4 regions of the Delftia sp. SD018 genome follow, and region 4 is predicted to be linked to each of the others. Evidence: predicted binding sites of a transcription regulator. Region 4 holds the regulator's gene; each other region holds the start of a gene.

Region 1 (4,432 bases), on a different contig from region 4:
GGTCTGCCATGCCCAGCATGAACTGCGGCTGCAGGTAGAGCATGAAGACCAGGCCCAGCACCAGCAGCACGGCGGCCCACAGCGCCAGCCTGCGCAGGATGCGTGGGCGGGGCCTGGTGGATGTCGTCATGGATGTCGTCATGTCAGGCAGCGGCCTGGGCTGCGCGCAACCGTGCCACGGGGGCTTCGCGGATGGGCAGGTTCAGCAGGCCGGCGGCCACGCCCAGGCCGATGGCCAGGTACCAGACCACCTGGTAGCTGCCCGTGTGGTCATAGAGATAGCCGCCCAGCCAGACGCCCAGGAAGCTGCCCACCTGGTGGCTGAAGAACACCATGCCGCTCAACATGGACAGATGCTGCACGCCGAAGATCTGGGCCACGGTGGCATTGGTCAGCGGCACGGTGGACAGCCACAGCAGGCCCATGGCGGCCGAGAAGATATAGACCGACCAGGGCGTCAGCGGCGCCAGCAGGAAGAGCACGATCACCACCGAGCGCGTGAAGTAGATGGTGGACAGCAGGTAGCGCTTGGGCAGGCGCTGGCCCAGGTTGCCGGCCACGTAGGTGCCAACGATGTTGAACAGCCCCACCAGCGCCAGCGAGATGCTGGCCACCTGCGGTGCCAGGCCGTAGTCCTTGAGGTAGCTGGGCATGTGCACGCCGATGAACATCACCTGGAAGCCGCAGACGAAGTAGCCGGCCGTCAGCAGCACGAAGCTGGGCGTGCGCAGCGCTTCGGCGACGGCCTGGCCCGCGCTCTGGTCGCGCACGGGACGGGCGTTGCCGGCCTGGAAGCCGGGCTCGCGCAGGCCGAAGGCCAGCGGAATGATCATCAGCGCGCACAGCGACAGCAGCAGCAGGGCGTTGGACCAGCCGAAGTTCGCGATCAGGCTGCCTTCCACGGGCACCATGAAGAACTGGCCGAAGGAACCCGCCGCCGCCGTCACGCCCATGGCCCAGCTGCGCCGCGCCACGGGAATCTGGCGGCCCAGCACACCGTAGATCACGGCATAGGTGGTGCCTGCCTGGGCTGCGCCGATCACCACGCCGGCCGTCAGAGCGAACCAGGTTGTCGTGGGCGCCATGGCCATGCCGGCCAGGCCCAGCGCATACAGCAGCGCGCCCACCAGGAGCACGCGGAAGGCGCCGAAGCGGTCGGCCAGCATGCCGCCGAAGATGCCGAGCACGCCCCAGGACAGGTTCTGGATGGCGATGGCCAGCGCGAAGGACTCGCGCGTCCAGCCCATCTCCTGGGTGATGGGCTGCAGCCACAGGCCGAAGCCGTGGCGGATTCCCATGGACAGCGTCACGACTGCGCCCCCGCACAGCAGTATCTGCACCATGGACATGGGTTGGTTGTTTTTTTGCATGCGGCAAACTTTAGCGAAACTCCGGGTTTTGCGCTGTGCCGCTTGGGTCGCCCATGCGCCAGCGCGGCCCTTGATGGCAGCGGCTTTTTCGGGATAGTCAATGTCAATGACTGTGAATGCATCCAGCACTGAGCCGGGCCGCGCACTACAATCCGCCCCCATGGCAGTCAAACCATCTCCCACTTCCGCCAGCGAATACTCCGAAGGCTCGATACGCGTGCTCAAGGGCCTTGAGCCCGTCAAGCAGCGTCCCGGCATGTACACGCGCACCGACAACCCCCTGCATGTGCTGCAGGAGGTGATCGACAACGCGGCCGACGAGGCACTGGCCGGCTTCGGCAAGAAAATCCGCTTCACCCTGCATTCCGACGGCTCCTACAGCGTCGAAGACGACGGCCGGGGCATCCCCTTCGGCATGCATCCCGAGGAAAAGGCGCCCGTGGTGGAGCTGGTCTTCACGCGGCTGCATGCGGGCGGCAAGTTCGACAAGGGCAAGGGCGGCGCCTACAGCTTCTCGGGCGGCCTGCACGGTGTGGGCGTCTCGGTCACGAATGCGCTGGCCACGCGCCTTGAGGCCTGCATCCACCGCGAGGGCAAGGTGGCCACCATCGCCTTCTCGGGCGGTGACGTGGTCGAGCCCCTGCAGTCGCGGCCGCTGGCCGCGGGCGAACGCAAGCAGGGCACGACCGTGCGCGTGTGGCCCGATGCCCGCTATTTCGAATCGCCCCAGCTGCCCATGGGCGAGCTGATGCACCTGCTGCGCAGCAAGGCCGTGCTCATGCCCGGCGTCTCGGTGACCCTGGTCAACGAGAAGACGCGCGACACCCAGACCTGGCAGTTCAAGGGCGGCCTGCGCGACTACCTGCAGCAAAGCCTGCATGGCGAGGCGGTCATCCCCCTGTTCGAGGGCGAGGGCTTTGCCGACCGCCACCACGACAGCTTTGCCGAAGGCGAGGGCGCCGCCTGGTGCGTGGCCTTCACCGAAGACGGCGCACCGCTGCGCGAAAGCTATGTCAACCTGATCCCGACCACCGCTGGCGGCACGCATGACAGCGGCCTGCGCGACGGCCTGTTCCAGGCGGTCAAGGCCTTCATCGAGATGCACTCGCTGCTGCCCAAGGGCGTCAAGCTCATGCCGGATGACGTCTTTGCGCGCGCCAGCTATGTGCTCAACGCCAAGGTGCTGGACCCGCAGTTCCAGGGCCAGATCAAGGAGCGCCTGAACTCGCGCGATGCCGTGCGCCTGGTCAGCGGCTATGTGCGCCCCGCGCTGGAGCTGTGGCTCAACGAGCACGTGGAATGGGGCCGCAAGCTGGCCGAGATCGCCATCAAGGCCGCGCAGACCCGCCAGAAGGCGGGCCAGAAGGTCGAAAAGCGCAAGGGCTCGGGCGTGGCCGTGCTGCCGGGCAAGCTCACCGATTGCGAAAGCCGCGACCTGAGCCTGAACGAGGTCTTCCTGGTCGAGGGCGACTCGGCCGGCGGCAGCGCCAAGATGGGCCGCAACAAGGAAACCCAGGCCGTGCTGCCCCTGCGCGGCAAGGTGCTCAACACCTGGGAAGTGGACCGCGACCGGCTGTTCGCCAACAACGAAATCCATGACATCTCGGTGGCCATCGGCGTGGACCCGCATGGCCCCAACGACACGCCCGACCTGTCGGGCCTGCGCTACGGCAAGGTCTGCATTCTTTCGGATGCCGACGTGGACGGCTCGCACATCCAGGTGCTGCTGCTGACGCTGTTCTTCCGCCATTTCCCCAAGCTCATCGAGGCCGGCCACATCCATGTGGCGCTGCCGCCGCTGTTCCGTGTGGACGTGCCTGCGCGCGGCAAGAAGCCTGCGGCCAAGATGTACGCGCTGGACGAGGGCGAGCTGACCGCCATCCTAGACAAATCGGCCAAGGACGGCGTGCCGCGCGAGAAATGCCAGATCAGCCGCTTCAAGGGCCTGGGCGAGATGAATGCGGAGCAGCTGTGGGAGACCACGCTCAACCCCGACACGCGCCGCCTGCTGCCCGTGCAGTTCATGAACCTGGACTTCGCGGCGGCCGAGCAGGTCGTCACCAAGCTCATGGGCAAGGGCGAGGCCGCAGCGCGCCGCGAGCTCATGGAGCTCCATGGCGACGCCATTGAAGTCGACATCTGACCCATGACTGTGCCCCGCGCCGCCCTCAAGCACCGCCCGCACCCGGCGCGCGGCGCCGGGGTGCGCGCGCTGGCGGCGCTGGGCCTGGCCCTGGCGCTGTGGGGGCTGGCGCGGCCGGCGCATGCCGATCTTTGGGCCTTCGTGGACGAGCGCGGCATCACGCACTTCGCTGCCGAGGCGCTGGACGAGCGCTACAGGCTGTACTTTCGCGGCTCGGTCTATGACAGCACCGAGCAGGGGCTCAAGCCCCCGATGGTGCAGGCCGAGGCCGCTGCCGACGCTGACGGCAGCGGCGATGCCGGCCGCAGGCTGCAGGCGCATACGCGGCTGCAAAGCTTCTTCGACATCTCGCCGCGCTACAAGAGCGTGCGCGGCCATCTGCGCAAGGCGGCGGACCACACGGGCGTGGACTACGACCTGCTCAAGGCCGTGATCGCCGTCGAGTCGGGCTTTGACGCGCAGGCCATCTCGCCCAAGGGGGCGGTCGGCCTGATGCAGCTGATGCCGGCCACGGCCCAGCGCTTCGGCGTGGAGGCCAGCCGCCAGCGCAGCGTGCAGCAGCAACTGGCCGATCCGGCCGTCAACGTGCCGGCCGGCGCGCGCTACCTCAACCATCTGATGGGGCTGTTCCCCGGCCGGCTGGACCTGGTGCTGGCCGCCTACAACGCCGGCGAGGGCGCCGTGCGGCGCGCGGGCCAGGCCATCCCTCCCTTCCAGGAAACCCGCAATTACGTGAAGGCCGTGCTCGGCATCTACGAGCAGCTGCAGGGCGGGCGCGAACGCGCGGGCCCTGCAGCGCCTGCAGCAGCGGCGTTGCCGGGCACCACGCCCCGGGTGCGCATGACGCTGCCCACAGGACTGCCCACGCCGCAATGAGCGGCATTCATTGCATTTTTTGAGATCACGAATTTCTTCATGA
Region 2 (4,432 bases), on a different contig from region 4:
TCCCTGCAGAACAACTCCCCCGTGGCCGCCGGCCGGGCCACTGCCATCGGACTGCTGGCCGTGGTGTGCTGGAGCTGCACCGTGGGCCTGATGCGCTCGGTGGCCGAGCCGCTGGGCGCCGTGGGCGGCGCAGCCATGCTCTACACGGTCAGCGCCCTGTGCGTGGCCGCCGTGCGCGGCTTGCCCAGGCCCTCGCAGTGGCGGGCCATGCATCCGGCCTACTTCTGGGGCTGCGGCCTGCTGTTTGCGGTCTACGAGATCTGCCTGTCGCTGGCGATTGGCCTGGCGCAGGACCGCGCCCAGGCACTGGAGCTGGGGCTGATCAATTACCTGTGGCCCAGCCTGACCATCGTTTTGGCCGTGCTGCTGCGCCAGCAGCATGCGCGCTGGTGGCTGTGGCCCGGCGTGCTGCTGTGCCTGTGGGGGCTGACGCGCGTACTGGGCGGCGACTCGCTGCAACTGCGGGGCATGGCGGACCACATGCTGTCCAACCCGCTGGCGTATGGACTGGCTTTTGGCGCGGCCCTGCTGTGGCCCTGCTATTCGCTGGCTGCGCGGCGCTGGGGCGGTGGCCACAATGCCGTGGGCCTTTTCCTGATATGGACCGCGCTGGCGCTGTGGATCAAATGGCTGTGGCTGGGCGGTGAAGGCGGCATGCAATGGTCGGGCACCGTGGTGCTGCAATTGCTGGCCGTGGGCGGGCTCACCGCCCTGGGCTACAGCTGCTGGGAGCACGGCATACAGCACGGGCATCTGGCCGTGATGGCTGCCGCCTCGTACTTCACGCCCGTGTTCTCTGCCTTGCTGGCCAGTGCCTGGCTGCAGGTGCAGCCGGGCTGGGGCTTCTGGCAGGGCGTGGTGCTGGTGACCGTGGGGTCGCTGGTGTGCTGGGGTGCTACCCGGCGCGCAGGCTAGCCTTCGTCCTCTGCTCCTGCGTCCCAGTCTTCGCTGCGCCCCCGCAGCACCTTGCTCGCAATTTCTCCACCAAAACCGCGGGCGGCCAGAAAGCGCATCTGCTTGAGTCGTTCCTGCGGTGTGGCCGGTGGTGCGCCGAAGCGCTGGCGCCATACGGCAAGGGCGCGCTGCAGTTCGGTGGCGCGCAGTTGCTCTGCGGCGGCGCGCACCAGTCCGTCGTCCAGCCCCTTGTTGCGCAACTCCTGCACCACGCGTGCCGTGCCAAAGCGCGCGGCCTTTTGGTGCAGCACGGACTCGGCCACGCGCTGGGCACTGATGAAGCCGCGCTGCTCCAGCGCGTCGAGCATGGCGCCCAGGTCTTCGCCTTCCTCCACATGGGGGGCGAGCTTGCGTTCCAGCTCCAGCCGTGAATGTTCGCGCTGGCCCAGCAGCTTGAGCGCCCGGCCCTTGAGCGACAGCTTGGCGAATCCCATGCGGCAATGTCTCCTGAATCGTCCCGAATAAAAAAGGCCCCCACGCTCCCCTTGCTGCGCAAGGTCCGCTGCCCCCCAAGGGGGCCGCTTTTTTGCCTTGGGGCGTCCCGGCGATAAAAAAGGCGCAGACGTGAGCCTGCGCCAAGATGGCAAACACATTGTGTGCAGGCGCGGCGGCGCCTGCAGTGAGGGGTCAGGCCGCTCAGGCTTCGATCACGCCGTCCTTGTCGGCCTTGGCCTTGCCCGCCTTGGCGGCCTTGGCTTCGGGAGCATCGCCACCGGCCGTGGGCAGCAGGGCGATGCCCAGGCTGTCGCGCACCTTGTTCTCGATCTCCACGGCCAGGCCGCTGTTCTCGCGCAGGAATTCGCGGGCGTTGTCGCGGCCCTGGCCGATCTTCTCGCCGTTGTAGGCATACCAGGCACCCGACTTGTCGAGGATCTTGGCGTTGACGCCCATGTCCAGGATTTCACCTTCGCGCGAGATGCCTTCGCCGAAGAGGATGTCGAACTCGGCGGTCTTGAACGGAGGCGAGACCTTGTTCTTGACGACCTTGACCTTGGTCTCGTTGCCGATGGCCTCGTCGCCCTTCTTGATGGTGCCGGTGCGGCGGATGTCCAGGCGGACCGAGGCGTAGAACTTCAACGCATTGCCGCCCGTGGTGGTTTCGGGGCTGCCGAACATCACGCCGATCTTCATGCGGATCTGGTTGATGAAGATGACCATGCAGTTGGTCTTCTTGATGGTGGCTGTCAGCTTGCGCAGCGCCTGGCTCATCAGGCGGGCCTGCAGGCCGGGCAGCTGGTCGCCCATCTCGCCTTCGATTTCGGCCCGGGGTGTGAGGGCGGCCACCGAGTCCACGACGATCATGTCCACGGCGCCCGAGCGCACCAGGCTGTCCACGATTTCCAGGGCCTGCTCGCCGGTATCGGGCTGGCTGATCAGCACTTCGTTGAGGTTCACGCCCAGCTTCTGGGCGTAGCTGGTGTCCAGTGCGTGCTCGGCGTCGATGAAGGCGCAGGTGCCGCCCTGCTTTTGCATTTCGGCGATGACCTGCAGCGTCAGCGTGGTCTTGCCCGAGGATTCAGGGCCGTAGATCTCGATCACGCGGCCACGGGGCAGGCCGCCAACGCCCAGGGCGATGTCCAGGCCCAGCGAGCCGGTGGAGACGACCTGGATGTCCTGGATGGCTTCGCCTTCACCCAGGCGCATGATCGTGCCCTTGCCGAACTGCTTTTCGATCTGGGCGAGTGCGGCCTGCAGGGCCTTGGCTTTTTCACTGTTGGCGGTGGTGACGGCGGTGTTCATGCGGACTCCTGGGTTGGCTGGGGTTTCAGCTCTGTATTTGCATTCAGGCTGGATGCTTGAACAGTAGTTTATGGGCTTGTTGGTTTGTTTTGTTGGTGTTTTTAGTCAGTTTTCCTGACTTTTTGGATTTGCCTCCACAATGCATCCATGAGTGAGTTTTCCCCCGTCACGCCGCCCGCCGATGCCTGGCGCCAGACCCACCTGGGCCGCCTGCTCGGCCATGCCATGCGGCGGTTCGACGCGCGTGTGCTGCAGCTCATGGCGCGCGATGTGGAGGTGCCGCTGGCGCTGTCCAATCTTGCGGCGCGCGACAAGGTGGGTGCGGCCCACATCCACATCACGCGGCATCTGTCGCTGGCTGGCGACAGGCTCACCGACCTGGCCGAGCGCGCTGGCATGACCAAGCAGTCCATGGGCGACCTGGTAGCCCAGTGTGAGGCCTGGGGCCTGGTCACGCGCGAAAGCGACGAGCGCGATGCGCGCGCACGCCGCATCCGTTTCACTCCTGCTGGCCTGGCATGGCTGCAGGCCTTCCATGACGCGGTGTCCCAGGCCGAAGCCGAGTTCCGCGAGGAAGTCGGCGACGACATCGCCACCGTGGTGGCGCTGGGGCTGGAGGCCTATGCGGGCGGCGGCTCACTCGGGTAAGGTCCCTGCCCGTGGGGCGGGGCGCATCCTAGAATCCTAGGAATCAAAGACGCGCATTTCCAACATCCAGAGCGCGTCTGTATTTCAGGAGACAACCCCATGCGCATTCTGATTGCCGAAGACGACCAGGTCCTGGCCGATGGTCTGCTGCGCAGCCTGCGCGGCTCGGGCGCCGTGGTCAGCCATGTGGCCAACGGCAGCGAGGCCGATACCGCGCTGATGACCAGCAGCGAGTTCGACCTGCTCATCCTGGACCTGGGCCTGCCCAAGATGCACGGGCTGGAAGTGCTCAAGAAGCTGCGCGGCCGGGGCGATGCGCTGCCGGTGCTCATCCTCACGGCGGCCGACAGCGTGGAAGAGCGCGTGCAGGGGCTGGACTACGGCGCCGACGACTACATGGCCAAGCCGTTTGCGCTGTCCGAGCTGGAGGCGCGTGTGCGCGCTCTCACGCGGCGCGGCATGGGTGGCGCCAGCAGCACCATCAAGCATGGTCCCCTGGTCTACGACCAGGCCGGCCGCGTGGCCACCATCGACGGCAAGATGGTCGAGCTGTCGGCGCGCGAGCTGGGCCTGCTGGAAGTGCTGCTGCAGCGTGCGGGCCGGCTGGTCAGCAAGGACCAGTTGGTCGAGCGCCTGTGCGAATGGGGCGACGAGGTCAGCAACAACGCCATCGAGGTCTATATCCACCGCCTGCGCAAGAAGATAGAGCGCGGCCCCATCCGCATCGCCACCGTGCGCGGCCTGGGCTACTGCCTTGAGAAGATCGCTTCCTGAGGCCGCCGCCCTGGCTGTCAGGCCCGGGTTGGCTTGCCTGCGCATAGTGGCGGATGCCACGGGGCCGTGAACCCGTCGTGAGGGCTGCCCGCCGATGAAAATCTTCCAGCGTGAACAGCGCTCACTGTTCGGCGAGATCCTTGACTGGATGCTCACGCCGCTGCTGCTGCTGTGGCCCGTGAGCCTGGCGCTGACCTGGCTGGTGGCCCAGGGCCTGGCCAACAAGCCGTTCGATCGTGCGCTGGAGTACAACGCCCAGGCGCTGGCGCAGCTGGTGATGGTGCAGCAGGGCAAGGTGCTGTTCAACCTGCCGCAA
Region 3 (4,432 bases), on a different contig from region 4:
CCTTCGACGCCGTCGCTGCTGCGGACCTTGACCAGTCCGTAGTGGCGGTCGACCACGGTGCGGTTCGACAGATAGGTGACCTTGTCCAGCGGCACGCGGGCAACGCAGACTTCAATGGATTCGATGAGGGGCATGAGCTCTCCTGACATGGTTTGGAAGCGGGAACGAGCGAACTTTGCGCTTCAGGAGATCTGCAACAAAGATGGTGTCCCATGGTTCAGATGACGCAAAATGCGTCGCATGGATTCGCGCTTTCTCCAGAGCTTCATTGCCGTCGTGGACTGCGGCTCGATGGCCGACGCCGCGCGCAGGCTGGACCTGCCGCCCACCACCGTGGCCCAGCAGATGCGTGCGCTGGAGGCCGACGTGGGCTGCGCACTGCTCACGCGGGTGGGCCGGACGGTACGGCCCACCGTCGTGGGCGCCCGGATCGTGGAGCATGCGCGGGAGGTGCTCAAATCCGTGGAGAACCTGAGGTCGGCCGCATCGGCCACCGAGCTTCCCGCAGGCCCATTGAGGCTGGGGGCAACGCCCACGGCGCTGATGGGCCTCGTGCCCCCGCTGCTGCGCCGGTGGATGAGCGCCCATCCGGCCGTGCGCGTCTACATCGAACCCGGCACTTCCTCACTGCTGCTGGACCAGGTGCAGGCCGGCCATCTGGATGCGGCCATCCTTGTGCACCCGGCCTTCGCCATGCCCAAGACCTGCGAATGGCGGCTGATGCGCAGCGAGGCGCTGATTCTTCTCGCGCCCCGGGACATGAAGGTGCGCGATCCGCTGCTCACGGCCGCACGCGAGCCCTTCATCCAGTACGACCGCAAGGTGGTGGCAGGAAAAATGGCGGATGAATACCTGCGGGGCCACGGCATCAAGCCAAAGGTCCGCTTCGAGCTGGACGGCATCGAGCAGATCGCACAGCTGGTTGCGGAAGGCTTCGGTGTCTCCATCCTGCCGGACTGGCCCGTGCTGGGACCGCCGGATGCCAGAACGCGCCGATGGCCGCTGCCCCCTCCGAGCCCGTCCCGCGAAGTGGGCATGGTGTGGCTGCGATCGTCGGTGCGCTCCCCGCTGGCAGCCGCCTTGTCCGAGCTGGTCGACTACCGCTAGCGGACCATGCCCTGGCCTGTGCCTGGCACGCAGGCTCTCAGAACAGGCTGCGCTGCGGCAGCAAAAGCGACGGGTGGTAGAGGCTGCAATCGAGCCGCAGCGGCTCGCGGTTGAACCCATGCCGACGGCAGGCCAGGGCAAAGCGCTGGCGCAGCAGCTCGGCCCAGTGGCCGGTACCTTTCATGCGCTGGCCGAACTCGGCGTTGTACACGCGGCCGGCCTCGCGCTGCTCGCCCTGGATGCCGTGCAGGTCGCGCACGCGCTCCATCACGCGGCGGGCGCGGTCGGGGTAGTGCACCTGCAGCCATTGCTCGAACAGCGGCGCCACTTCCCAGGGCAGGCGCAGCACGGCATAGAAGGCGTGGCGCGCGCCTGCGTCGGCGGCCGCCTCCAGCACCTTCTCCAGGTCTTCGTTGATGAAGGGAATCTGCGGTGCCAGGCTCACGCCCACGGGCACGCCCGCCTCGGTCAGCGCGCGGATGCTGCGCAGCCGGCGGTGCGGCGCGGCGGCGCGCGGCTCCAGGTGGCGTGCCAGGTCGGCATCCAGCGTGGTCAGCGTGATGTGCACCGAGGCCAGGCCCTGGCGCGCCAGCGGGGCCAGCAGGTCCAGGTCACGCTCCACCCCGCTGCCCTTGGTGACGATGGAAAACGGGTGGCGCGCCTCGGCCAGCACTTCGATCAGGCGGCGCGTCAGCCCCAGTTCGCGCTCCACGGGCTGGTAGCAGTCGGTGACCGAGCCCAGCATCACGGGCGCGGCCACATGGCTGGCGCGCGACAGCTCGGCGCGCAGCAGCTCGGGCAGGTTCTGCTTGGCGATGAGCCGGGTCTCGAAGTCCAGCCCCGGCGACCAGCCCAGGTAGCTGTGCGTGGGCCGGGCATAGCAATAGATGCAGCCGTGCTCGCACCCCCGGTAGGGATTGAGCCCCACGTGAAACGGCAGGTCGGGCGACTGGTGGCGGCTCAGCGCCGAGCGGGCCTGCTCCCAGCGCAGTTCGGTGCGCAGGGGCGCGGCTTCCTCGTCTTCGGCCGGCGCCTCAAGGCTGCCCCAACCGTCATCGAAGGCCTCGCGCGGGTCGGTGGTGAAACGGTGGGCCAGTTGGCTGGCTGCGCCCCGGCCCTTGATGGCGTGCAGGGGAATGAAGGCCGGCTCCGGAGAGAGGTCTGGGTTGGCGCGCATGGGGTTCGCTCCCGCAACGATGAATACTGTACAAACATACAGATCATAGCTGCGCAGCAGCCCGTTATCCAGAACGATGACAATGCCCCTGATCCATGCCATCCAGACCCATGCACCACATCCGCCCTGCCATCGACAGCGACTTCCCGTCCTTGCTGGCCTGCGATCCATATGCCCGCAGCCATGCTGAACGCCAGGCCTTTCTGCGGGAGAAAACGGCCGCTGGCGCGGTATTGCTGGCCGAGCGGGATGGCTCCGTGCCGGGTTTTGTCGTGCTGGAGCCCGGATTCTTCGGCCATGGGTTCATCTCCCTCATCGCCGTGGCAGATGCAGCGCGGCGCAGCGGCGTGGCGCTTGCACTGCTGGCGGCGGCCCGGCAGCGCTGCACCACGGACAAGCTCTTTACCTCGACCAATGCATCGAACCTGGCCGCGCAGGCGCTGTTCGCCCAGGCGGGCTTTGTGCCCAGCGGGCGCGTGGACAACCTGGACCCCGGCGACCCCGAGCTGATCTTTTTCAAGGCCCTGGGCAGCACGCGCGCGCAGTAGCGCTCGCAGCAGGCCGCGTCAAGCCCACGCCAATCCGCACCGCACCGTGCGGGTTCGCTTGGCAGAACCCACACGGGCCTGCACAATGGGTCTATCGCACCAACTTGGTGCTTTTCTCTTTTCTGAAGATGCCTTGGCCCGGACAACCGCGTTGCCCGGGCTTTTGTCCGTTTGGGCGCCGCTGCCCTTCACTGCAGCCACGGCGCAAGCACACAAGGGAGCCAACACCATGGAGCGCAAGCCCCACATCATTCTTTCGTCCCTGGACCTGGAGCGCATCGAGGCCCTGCTGGACAAGCAACCCGCCTTCCCCGGCCGCGACGCGCTCGAGGCCGAGCTGGACCGCGCCGACGTGCTCGAACCCAAGGAAATGCCGCCCAACGTGGTGACCATGAACTCCACCGTGCGCTTCACGCTGCTGGAGTCGGGCAAGTCCAATACGCTGACCCTGGTCTATCCCAAGGAGATGGATGGCAGCTCCGACAAGGTGTCGGTCTTCGCGCCCGTGGGCATTGCCCTGCTGGGCCTGAGCGTGGGCGACCAGTCGCGCATGGCCGGTCCCTCGGGCCAGGTCACCGTGCGCGTGGATGCCATCGAGTTCCAGCCGGAAAGCGCAGGCGAGCTGCACCGTTGAACGCCGACCGGCGTGAAGCGAAAAAGGCAGCCAACCGGCTGCCTTTGTTGTTTGTGGACTGACGCACGGCGCCTCAGCGCAGGCCTGCCAGAAACGCCGCGATCAGGCCGGTGCCCACCAGGCCCGCCTGCCAGCGCAGCGCCATGTGCCAGCTGGGAACGTGGCGCTCCACGCGCTCGTACAGCAGATGGCCGGCCGCAATCGACAGCACGAAGGCCGTGCACATGCCCAGCAGGGCGGCGGGAATGGAATGTGGCCAGAAATGGCTTTCCACGGCATTGACCAGCAGGCAGACCGAGAAGTGCACGAGAAACACCGAGTACGAAATCTTGCCCAGCCGACGCAGCGGCGCCCAGCCTTGTGCCTGCGCAAACGCGGGGCTGCGCATGGCCACGACCAGGGCCAGCGCCGTGGCACCGGCCAGCGCGATGCGGTCGCGCCACTCCAGTGCCAGTGCCGCCACGACCAGGGCCACGATCAGCAGGGACCAGCTCCAGGCCGTCGAGGACTTGTCCGCATGCGCGGCCCAGTAGGCCAGCATGCCCAGGCCGTAGGCGCCAAAGAAGTACGGCGCCCACACGTCCCATTGCGCATCCAGATTGAAGCCCAGCAGCGAAGCGGTCACGCCGATCACCACCAGCGCCTGCGCCACGCTCAGCGCCCAGGGCCAGCAGCGTGACAGGGCGTCGCCGCCAAAGCGGCGGCGCAGCAAGGCACCGCCCCAGCGCGTGCCAGCCAGCAGCAGCGCAGTCAGCGCAAACAGCTGGAAGTCGATGGACACATACCAGACGCCCGCAGACAGCGATTCCTCGCCCACGATGTTCTGCAGCAGCAGCGCATGCGCCACCAGTTGCCAGAGATCGGGCTCGCCGGAGACCGAGGCATGGTCGAACCAGGGCCGCACGGCCGCCGAGACCACGATGGCCACGACCAGGGCCACCGCATAGGGCACGACCAGACGCACGA
Region 4 (4,432 bases):
CAGGCCCAGAGCCACGCCGCGCACCACGGAGCGGCGGGTGGGCGAGGCGCGGCGGCCCAGCGCCTGGCGCGCCAGGGGGGCGGGCAGATGCGACAGCTGCGCGGTGACGGATTGCACGCGCAGCCAGGCGCGCTGGTGGGCGGGATCAGCCTCATGCCATTTCTGCCAGTCCTGTTGCAGGCCTGCTGTGGCAGAGGCGCCGCGCAGTTTCACGTGCCAGGCGGCGGCCTCATGCAAGGCGCGGCGGTCGTTGCCTTCCAGATGTCTCTCGCCCATGTGGCTATGCCAGGACCAGGCAGCAATGCTCCATCGCCCGGGTCAGGTAGTTGCTGACGGTGCGCAGCGATACACCCAGGCGCTCGGCGATCTCTGGGTAGCTCAGTTCCTCGAACTGGGCCAGCACGAAGGCTTCGCGAACCTTGGGGGGAAGGCCCTGGAGCATGCGGTCCACATCCAGCAGGGTTTGCTGGACGATGGCCTGCTCTTCGGGCGAAGGCGCCAGCGATTGCGGCAACTGGGCCAGATAGTCCAGATAGGACTGCTCCAGCGTGCGGCGGCGAAACAGGTCGGCGACCAGGCCCCGGGCGATGGTGGCCAGGTAGCGCCTGGGTTCGCGGATGTCCTGCTGCGGCAGGGGAGAGCGCAGCAGGCGCACAAAGGTGTCCTGGGCCAGGTCGGCGGCATCGTCACGGTTGCCCAGGCGTTTGCGCAGCAGGCTTTCCAGCCAGGGATGGTGGTTCTGGTAGAGGCTGTGCACGGAGAAGGCTGGGGCGGAGGAGGCGGGCGCAGTGGCAATCGCTGCTGCAAAAGATAATAAGAATGCTTATCAATTATCTTTCAGGCCGGCGCCCCTCCCGCAAAGAGGGCGTCCACTTGTTGCATGTGCGCTACAGGGCAGTGGTGGCCGCCAGCCTGCACCAGCTTTGCGCAGGCCGATTCCTCGTGCGGCACGCGGCGGTCCGCGCCGCCCAGGTTTGTGTTGTGCAAGGTGTATCGCACACCTTGCATCGGGCCTCAGTTGGCTGCCGGTCCGCCATGCGCTTCCATGCGCTCCAGCGCAGCGCAGACATCGGCCATTCGCCCGGAGATGAACAGGCATTCCGGCTGCTCCTGCGGCGACCGCTGGATGATGCGCAGGCCTGAAGGCTGCTCAGGCGCGGATTGCAGGGTGGGCTGCGTCGGCAGCAAGGGCAGGATCAGCTGGGCATCTCCATGGTCTGCAGCGCGTGCGGCCTTGCCGCGGCGCTGCTGGCTGCGCCGGCGTGCCTTGCTGAAAGAGATCACGTTGGCGGGCTCGGGTGCTGCAGCAGGTAATGGCTGGCACGCAGGGGCTTGTGCAAGAGGCATGGCCGACTCCATGGCGGTCGCAGTCAGGCGGATGCCATGTGCCAGGCGCAGGAAGGAAAAAGAAGACAGTGTTGGCAGAGCGAATCCCATGTGACGACTCCTGTTGGCGTGTTTCAAAGAGGCATGGACACAGGCAGGATTGCGGTTTGCGGGCAAAGCTCCGCCCAGGGCGAAGCTCCAAGGCTTCGCGCCTACCACCTGGGCGATGCGTGAAATGGGGTGAGGCGGCCTGAGAAGCGCCGCCAGTCCGGCTTACATGGACATGCTGTTGCGGATCAGCCCCACGGCCAGGCCTTCAATGGCAAAGGCCTCTTCGGGGGCGACGCGAATCACCGGGTAATCTGGGTTTTCCGGCAGAAGTTCCACGCCCTGCGTGGTGCGGCGCAGGCGCTTGACGGTGACTTCGTCACCCAGGCGTGCCACGACGATCTGGCCGTTGCGGGCTTCGTGTGCGGACTGCACGGCCAGCAGGTCACCGTCCATGATGCCCGCGTCGCGCATGGACATACCGCGCACGCGCAGCAGATAGTCGGGGCGCGTCTGGAACAGGCTGGGCTCGACGGAATAGGTTTGGTCGATATGTTCCTGGGCGAGAATGGGCGAGCCCGCCGCAACGCGGCCCACCAGGGGCAGCATCAGCGGTGCCAGGGCCGACAGCGGCAGTCCGAAGCTGGTGCCGCGCGCGGCATTGATGTTGCGCACGGTGTCGGTACGCAGGCGAATGCCGCGCGAGGTGCCGCTGACCAGTTCGATCACACCTTTGCGGGCCAGGGCCTGCAGGTGTTCCTCGGCAGCGTTGGCGGACTTGAAGCCCAGCGTGTTGGCGATTTCCGCGCGGGTGGGAGGCGCGCCCGTGCGGGAGATGGCGGCCTGGATCAGGTCCAGGATCTGTTGCTGGCGGGCGGTGAGCTTGGGATGGTCGAGCATGGCGTGCGTCCGGTCCTTGAGGGCAGATGGCAGGCTGGGAGGCCATCTGATGATTTATACAGTATCTGTATTTTTAACCAGTTTTCCAAGAGGTGCAAGTGGGGCAGTCAAAGTTGGTGATTCTGGGCACGGGCGGGACCATCGCCGGCCGGGCGGATTCGCAGTCGCAGGGCGTGGGGTACAAGGCCGGGCAGATCACGGTGCAATCGCTGCTGGAGGCCGTGCCGGACCTGGAGCAGCAGGCGCTGGGACCCGTGCAGACGCAGCAGATCGCGCAGGTGGACAGCAAGGATATGGACTGGCCCGTGTGGCGCGCGTTGCTGCGCGCCTGCACGCAGGCACTGGAGGATGCGGACACACGCGCCGTGGTGATCACGCATGGAACGGACACGCTGGAAGAGACGGCCTGGCTGCTGCACAGCCTGCTGCCGGCCACCAAGCCCATCGTGCTGACCTGCGCCATGCGCCCGGCCACGGCCCTGTTGGCAGACGGACCGCAGAATCTGCGCGATGCCGTGACCGTGGCTGCCAGCGGCGGGCGCAGCGGCGTATGGGTGGTGGCGGGCGGCGAGGTGCATGCGGCAGCCCAGGTGCAGAAGGTCCATCCCTACCGGCTGCAGGCAATGCGCTCCGTGGAGGGCGGGCCGCAGGCGTTGGTGGAGGAAGGGCGTGTGCGCTGGCTGGTGCCCGATGCGCCGTCCTCCCCCGCCGCGCCGTCCGCGCGGGCCATGGTGCCTGCGGCCATGTCATCTGATCTGCTGGCGCTGGATGAGCTGCCCTGGGTCGAGGTGGTGTTCAGCGGCGCCTTGGCGCGTGCCAGCGGCGTGGATGCGCTGGTGGCGGCAGGCGTGCGTGGCATCGTCGTGGCTGGCACGGGCAATGCGACGGTTCACGAAGGCATGGAAGCGGCCTTGCAGCGTGCCCGCGACAAGGGCGTCTGGATCTGGCGGGGCACGCGCTGTGCCGAAGGCCTGCCCGTGGCCTCCGGCCTTGGGACCAACCCGGCAGAGGCCGATCTGGCGCAGCTGCCCGTGGCAAAGGCCCGGATTGCGATGATGCTGGCGCTGGCAGCGCAGCCGCGCGATTGAGCCGGGCAGCGACGCCGGCATTTCTTCAATTGCTGGCGGTCAACAAAAAAGCACCCGGCGGGTGCTTTTTTCGTTGCGGCACATGGCCTGCATCACTCAGCCAGTGCAGCCAGTGCGCGTTGGGTGATGTCCTCGACCGAGCCCAGGCCGCTGATGGCGCGGTACTTGGGCGCCGCTGCAGCTTCCTTTTCGGCCCATGCGCGGTAGTAGTCCACCAGGGGGCGGGTCTGGCTGCTGTAGACGTCCAGGCGCTTCTTGACGGTTTCTTCCTTGTCGTCTTCGCGCTGCACCAGCGGCTCGCCGGTCACGTCGTCCTGGCCTTCGACCTTGGGCGGATTGAACTTGACGTGGTAGGTGCGGCCCGAGGCGGGGTGGGAACGGCGGCCGCTCATGCGCTCGATGATGGCGTCGAAGGGCACGTCGATCTCCAGCACGTAGTCCAGCTTCACGCCAGCGGCCTTCATGGCGTCTGCCTGGGGAATGGTGCGGGGAAATCCATCAAACAGGAAGCCGTTGGCGCAATCGGCCTGGGCGATGCGTTCCTTGACCAGATTGATGATCAGGTCGTCGCTGACCAGTTGGCCGGCGTCCATCACGGCCTTGGCCTGCTGGCCCAGGGGCGTTCCGGCCTTGACGGCGGCACGCAGCATGTCACCGGTGGAAATCTGGGGGATGCCGTACTTCTGGCAGATGAAAGCGGCTTGCGTGCCTTTGCCGGCGCCGGGTGCGCCCAACAAAATCAGTTTCATGGAAGTCCTTGAGGAGAGTAGAAATTCTTGTCTGCCGGATCGGCCCACCGGGGCGGACAGTCCATGCGTCATATTTTTGTCGCGGGCAAGGATAGCACGCACAGGGCTAACACTGGCTTACACGCAGAGGGCAAAACTGTCGCCTGTGCAATCTCCAAAAACTGCGTTTTGCTGTCCGACAAAACCGCATGTGCAGTTGTGATGTGAATGGCGATGCCGGGCATCGCCATTGGCGCATCTGTATTGGCGTATGCGGGATCGGATTCAGGCGGACAACCGGGCGCGCACCCGTTCCAGGTCTTCGGGGGTGTCAACGCCGGG

What was found. The regulator LexA, encoded in region 4, represses DNA repair genes until DNA is damaged. The targets are predictions, from matches to a motif close to ACTGTATNNNNATACAGT.
Region 1: the regulator LexA is predicted to act here: its motif matches at 1,480-1,497, upstream of INR38_RS06330 (DNA topoisomerase IV subunit B).
Region 2: the regulator LexA is predicted to act here: its motif matches at 2,725-2,742, upstream of recA (recombinase RecA).
Region 3: the regulator LexA is predicted to act here: its motif matches at 2,310-2,327, upstream of INR38_RS23705 (PA0069 family radical SAM protein).

The regions. Positions count from the first base shown of each region.
Region 1 is NZ_JADDRN010000004.1:71,374-75,805, reverse strand. It holds gene INR38_RS06340 (hypothetical protein) at 1-130, opposite strand, end outside; gene INR38_RS06335 (MFS transporter) at 144-1,349, opposite strand; gene INR38_RS06330 (DNA topoisomerase IV subunit B) at 1,531-3,513, shown strand; gene INR38_RS06325 (lytic transglycosylase domain-containing protein) at 3,517-4,389, shown strand; gene parC (DNA topoisomerase IV subunit A) at 4,429-4,432, shown strand, end outside.
Region 2 is NZ_JADDRN010000016.1:93,947-98,378, reverse strand. It holds gene yddG (aromatic amino acid DMT transporter YddG) at 1-915, shown strand, start outside; gene recX (recombination regulator RecX) at 912-1,388, opposite strand; gene recA (recombinase RecA) at 1,591-2,694, opposite strand; gene INR38_RS17080 (MarR family transcriptional regulator) at 2,842-3,342, shown strand; gene INR38_RS17075 (response regulator transcription factor) at 3,442-4,116, shown strand; gene INR38_RS17070 (sensor histidine kinase) at 4,211-4,432, shown strand, end outside.
Region 3 is NZ_JADDRN010000029.1:58,091-62,522, forward strand. It holds gene INR38_RS23695 (mandelate racemase/muconate lactonizing enzyme family protein) at 1-134, opposite strand, end outside; gene INR38_RS23700 (LysR family transcriptional regulator) at 241-1,107, shown strand; gene INR38_RS23705 (PA0069 family radical SAM protein) at 1,145-2,284, opposite strand; gene INR38_RS23710 (GNAT family N-acetyltransferase) at 2,395-2,832, shown strand; gene rnk (nucleoside diphosphate kinase regulator) at 3,062-3,466, shown strand; gene INR38_RS23720 (acyltransferase family protein) at 3,540-4,432, opposite strand, start outside.
Region 4 is NZ_JADDRN010000018.1:79,811-84,242, forward strand. It holds gene INR38_RS18290 (FecR domain-containing protein) at 1-276, opposite strand, end outside; gene INR38_RS18295 (sigma-70 family RNA polymerase sigma factor) at 281-757, opposite strand; gene INR38_RS18300 (hypothetical protein) at 1,015-1,437, opposite strand; gene lexA (transcriptional repressor LexA) at 1,600-2,274, opposite strand; gene INR38_RS18310 (asparaginase) at 2,373-3,362, shown strand; gene adk (adenylate kinase) at 3,455-4,111, opposite strand; gene kdsB (3-deoxy-manno-octulosonate cytidylyltransferase) at 4,376-4,432, opposite strand, start outside.